DNA from 2 places in the Virgibacillus salinus genome. Region 2 is predicted to be linked to the other one. Evidence: a T-box and tRNA genes for the amino acid it is inferred to sense, from the RefSeq annotation. Region 2 holds a T-box; the other holds one or more tRNA genes.

Region 1 (2,419 bases), on a different contig from region 2:
TTTGCGCAACACCTGATAAAGAGACAGGATTATTGGTAGGCTCTTGTACATCATTCAAATGAATGTATCCTATTCTAGCCTCACCATTTACATATACTAATGCCTCATACCAATTACTCAGAAATGTCTTATAATATAATATGTCACCTTTTGGATAACTTTTTAGTATTTCACTATTCTTGCTTGCAAAGGAATAGATATTAGTCTGACTGTTTGAAGCTATTCCTGACAAACTTTGCTGGTTCTGAACAGGTTCTTCCACATCATCATGAGATATGTAGCCTGTATGCGGTTGACCATCCACGTACACAATAGCTTTATACCAACCACTAATAAAAGCTTGATAATATAAAAGTTTTCCTTTTGGATAACTCTTCAGCGACACAGAGTCCTTAGAAGCTTTGGAGTAAACATGCGTTTTATCATTTAAAGCAATTCCAGAGAAAGAGCTTGGATTGTTCAGTGGCTCTTCTACTTCTTCTGCGATTATGTAACCTGTTGTTTCTTTCCCATCAGCATTTAATGTTATCTCGTACCAACCATTAGTGAATGTTTGATAAGATACTAATGTACCTTTTTCAATAGATTTCATTACAATAGAATTCTCAACTGGCTTTTGATAAACGTTCATGACATCAGGAATTACTACACCCTGAAGATCTTGTGTTTCGGGTTCGATCAATGTAACGTCATCTTTATGTACATATCCTTTCTTTGTTTCCTCGCCAATAATTACTTCTACATTTAACCAATTACCGTCATTTTCATCTTTCTGGTAATTGATAATAGTACCCAGTTCATATTCTATTAATACTTCTGATTCAACATCTTTATCGACATATACTTGAAGAGTTCCATCCATAGACACTGCTCTAGATGCTTCCACCTCTTCAGCAGATGTAAAGATAGGTTGACTCACCAATCCCATTAATACAATAAAAAATATAATATTTATTAATAGTTTATACCTCAAAAAACACCCCTCCATAATAATAGTTAGTCTTTATTATATCAGTTCAAAATTAATAAAAAAGGTTCAAAGTAAAGTATTAGTAAAGAATAATATAAAAATTTCATTTATATATTTTATAGTTTGTACCTTTGGGTTTTTCGCACACAACGCAAAAAAACCACTTACATGATGTAAGTGGATATTTCTATTTACCCCTTGATACCACAAGACTTAAGTTGGATGGAGCATAGCGGGCTCGAACCGCTGACCCTCGCGCTGCCAGCACGATGCTCTCCCAGCTGAGCTAATGCCCCGTTGAGTCAGACTTTATTATAAGCATTTTCTTTATTTTTTTCAAGGTATCAGATGATTTTAGAGTATCAGAAGGCGCAATCATACTGGCCACAACACATGTTAAATTTTTCGAAATATTTTTTCTTCCCTTTTGATATTCAACTTTCCGGAATTTTGAACGATATAGTTAGTATGAAACTTCTAATAAAAATAAGGGTTGATTGATGAGAAAAAAGTTGAATAACCTGCGATAACGGCAAACTTATTGAAAGGTAAGGACGCAGAGCCACGGGTCTAAGGTTTTATGACTATGATCGCCGGGTTACCGAAAAAGGATGAAAAGATTAGTAGTTAAGCTAATTAAAGTCTATCATTTTTGGTAGGCTATTTTTAATTATAGGAAAATCGGGAATTCTCAGTTATTCCCTATCTTCAAGGAGGTACATAATGATGGATAAGACATCAATTATTGGCATTTTTATCGGATTTTTAGCTATTGGGATAGGTATGACACTTAAAGGTGTTAATCCCGCAGCGTTAGTTAATCCTGCTGCTTTTATTATTATATTTTTCGGAACAGCTGCGTCTGTGTGTATTGCTTTTCCAATGGAAACGATTAAAAAGGTACCGAGACTATTTATAATACTATTTAAGGAAGATAAGCAGAACGATGTAAAACAAACTGTTGATAGATTTACTGAATGGGCAGAGCTTACTCGGAAAGAAGGAATACTATCGCTTGAGTCTAAAATAGAACAGGTGGATGACAGTTTTTTGTCGTCAGGCATCCAGTTGGCTGTTGATGGGCAATCAACGGAGTTTATTAGAGAGCTTATGTTAGAAAAAATTGACGCTATGGAAGAGAGGCATCAGAAAGGTGTTTCCGTCTTTTCACAGGCTGGTACATACGCTCCAACGCTTGGTGTGTTGGGGGCGGTTGTCGGTTTAATCGCTGCTTTAGGTGATATGAATGACATGGAGGCTTTAGGACATGCTATCTCTTCGGCTTTTATCGCAACTCTGTTTGGTATATTTTCTGGTTATGTATTGTGGCACCCTTTTGCAAACAAACTTAAAGAGAAATCAAAAAAAGAGGTGCTGATGAAACAAATCATAATTGAAGGTGTCTTATCCATAACAAATGGTGAATCCCCACAGCTGATTCGGGATAAA
Region 2 (2,419 bases):
ACCTGTTTTCTGAAGATGAACGGAAAATTCAATGGTAACCCTCAGTAGTAAATGAAAGCTATATTTCTGCTAGGGAGTGTAAGGTATGTTCAAAGGTATAAAACCGTTAGATTTGCTGTATTGGGCCATTACCGGAATTGTTGTTTTTCTGTTTATATTTCTATTTGTAAAACTTTCCCCTATTTTTGGAGATTTCTTTTCATTTCTTTGGTATTTGCTTTCTCCTTTTCTAATTGCTATTCTAATTGCTTATCTCGTCTATCCCGTCATCAAAAAGATGCATCATTTTAATATACCTAAAAGTATTGCTATCTTAATAATCTATCTCTTATTTTTTGGTGGCACCGCTTATTTAATTTATCGGGTTTACCCTGCTATCATTCATCAGCTAAGTGATTTAAATAAGCAATTACCGCACTTAATTGAAATGTACCGCAATTTTGTGTACAGCTTATACGAGTACACTGCCTTTTTGCCGGAAACAGTTCATGACAAGATGGATGAGCTGATTTACGATATAGAATCTTTTATTGAGAATCTTCTAACCAACCTTGTAAGAGGATTTACGAAAGTATTCGATTTGATCGTGTTCCTCACTGTAATACCTGTATTAGTTTTTTATTTTCTGAAGGATTTTGTCAAAATAAAAAACTATTTTAAAAAATGGGTTCCATCGAAGTATCAAACTCAAGTTGGTGATTTAGTTCAAGCAGTAGATAAAAGCTTAGGAAAGTATATTCGTGGGCAATTACTTGTTTGTCTATTTGTAGCATTTACAACATTTGCAGCTTTTTATATCCTGGACGTTAAATATGCATTGTTGTTAGCAATAATCATCGGGTTAACAAATATCATACCATATTTCGGACCGATTATCGGTGCGGTTCCTGCAGTAGCTATAACTGCTGCGGCTTCTGGCAAATTGGTACTAATGGTATTATTAACCATTTTTATCATACAGTTAATTGAAGGAAACTTATTATCTCCTTATATCGTTGGAAAAAGTATCAATATACATCCAATTGCCATCATTTTTGCCTTATTGTTAGGTGGACAATTAAGTGGTGTGCTCGGAATGATATTGGCAGTACCAGTATTAACAATAATGAATGTAGTCACAACACACTTAATTGCAATTAAACGATATAATTGACATTTCTGCTTTAGTTTTCTATAATATCGCTTAACTAGTAAATTATTATTTATAATAATTATATGAGAATACATTGAAGGTTCTAAGTACATGATACTCTAATTTAAGAGAGGGATTTCCTTTGGGCTGTAAGAAATCCTAATGTAGGGGCATGGAAAGCTAAACTGGAGTACGGTTAATCCCCGTCGGTCTCATACCGTTACTATGACAAAGTGATGGACGAACATTTCGTTCATAATTAGGGTGGTACCGCGAATATCTCGTCCCTGCATAAATGCAGAGAGGGGATTTTTTTAATTGTTGGAAGAAGTTAAAGTGATGTGGATAATTGGACTTCAGCATCAGCTACTCCCAACCCCGACGTACAGGTATGCGTTTTCATAAGAATTCCTTTAATGAATGCTAACTTTTCTTTTTCTAATTGTAAAAGTAGTGCTTAAAATAAAATCAAAAATGGAGGAAAAAGTATGAAACAGTTAACTTCAGCACAGGTACGACAAATGTTTTTAGATTTCTTTAACGAAAAAGGACACCGTATAGAACCAAGTGAATCATTAGTACCAAAAGAGGATCCAACTTTGTTATGGATTAATAGTGGTGTCGCTACATTAAAAAAGTATTTTGATGGACGGGTTATCCCAGATAATCCGAGAATGGTTAATGCACAAAAATCAATTCGGACAAATGATATTGAAAACGTAGGATTTACAGCAAGACATCATACCTTTTTTGAAATGCTTGGCAATTTCTCTATTGGTGATTATTTTAAGAAAGAAGCAATTGAATGGGGATGGGAGTTTTTAACCAGTAATAAGTGGATTGGTTTTGATCCTGATCTATTAGCTGTCACTGTCCATCCTGAAGATGATGAAGCATATGATATTTGGCTGCATGATGTTAAAATCCCGGAAGAACGTATTATTCGTCTTGAAGAGAACTTTTGGGACATAGGTGAGGGACCTAGTGGACCAAATACAGAGATTTTCTATGACCGTGGTGAGAAATATGGAAGTGATCAAAATGATCCCGAACTATATCCGGGTGGTGAAAATGATCGATATCTGGAGATATGGAATTTAGTATTTTCTCAATTTAATCATAACCCGGACGATACCTATTCACCATTACCTAAGAAAAATATAGATACCGGTATGGGGCTAGAACGAATGGTTTCCGTTATTCAAGATGTTCCGACTAATTTTGAAACAGACCTGTTCATGCCAATAATAAAGAAAACTGAGGAATTATCCGGGAGTGTATATGGAA

The links. A T-box is a leader RNA that pairs with one kind of tRNA and senses whether it is charged. The one in region 2 lies ahead of alaS (alanine--tRNA ligase), so its partner is inferred to be a tRNA-Ala.
Region 1: it encodes a tRNA-Ala, which carries the amino acid that the T-box ahead of alaS (alanine--tRNA ligase) is inferred to sense. The anticodon was not compared.

The regions. Positions count from the first base shown of each region.
Region 1 covers NZ_FNKD01000001.1:930,131-932,549, forward strand. Annotated here, with positions in the region: gene BLS02_RS04390 (M14 family metallocarboxypeptidase) at 1-973, opposite strand, end outside; tRNA gene BLS02_RS04395 (tRNA-Ala) at 1,194-1,266, opposite strand; cyclic di-GMP riboswitch class I at 1,492-1,576, shown strand; gene motA (flagellar motor stator protein MotA) at 1,697-2,419, shown strand, end outside.
Region 2 covers NZ_FNKD01000002.1:235,571-237,989, forward strand. Annotated here, with positions in the region: gene BLS02_RS07920 (hypothetical protein) at 1-38, shown strand, start outside; gene BLS02_RS07925 (AI-2E family transporter) at 86-1,153, shown strand; T-box leader at 1,218-1,424, shown strand; gene alaS (alanine--tRNA ligase) at 1,621-2,419, shown strand, end outside.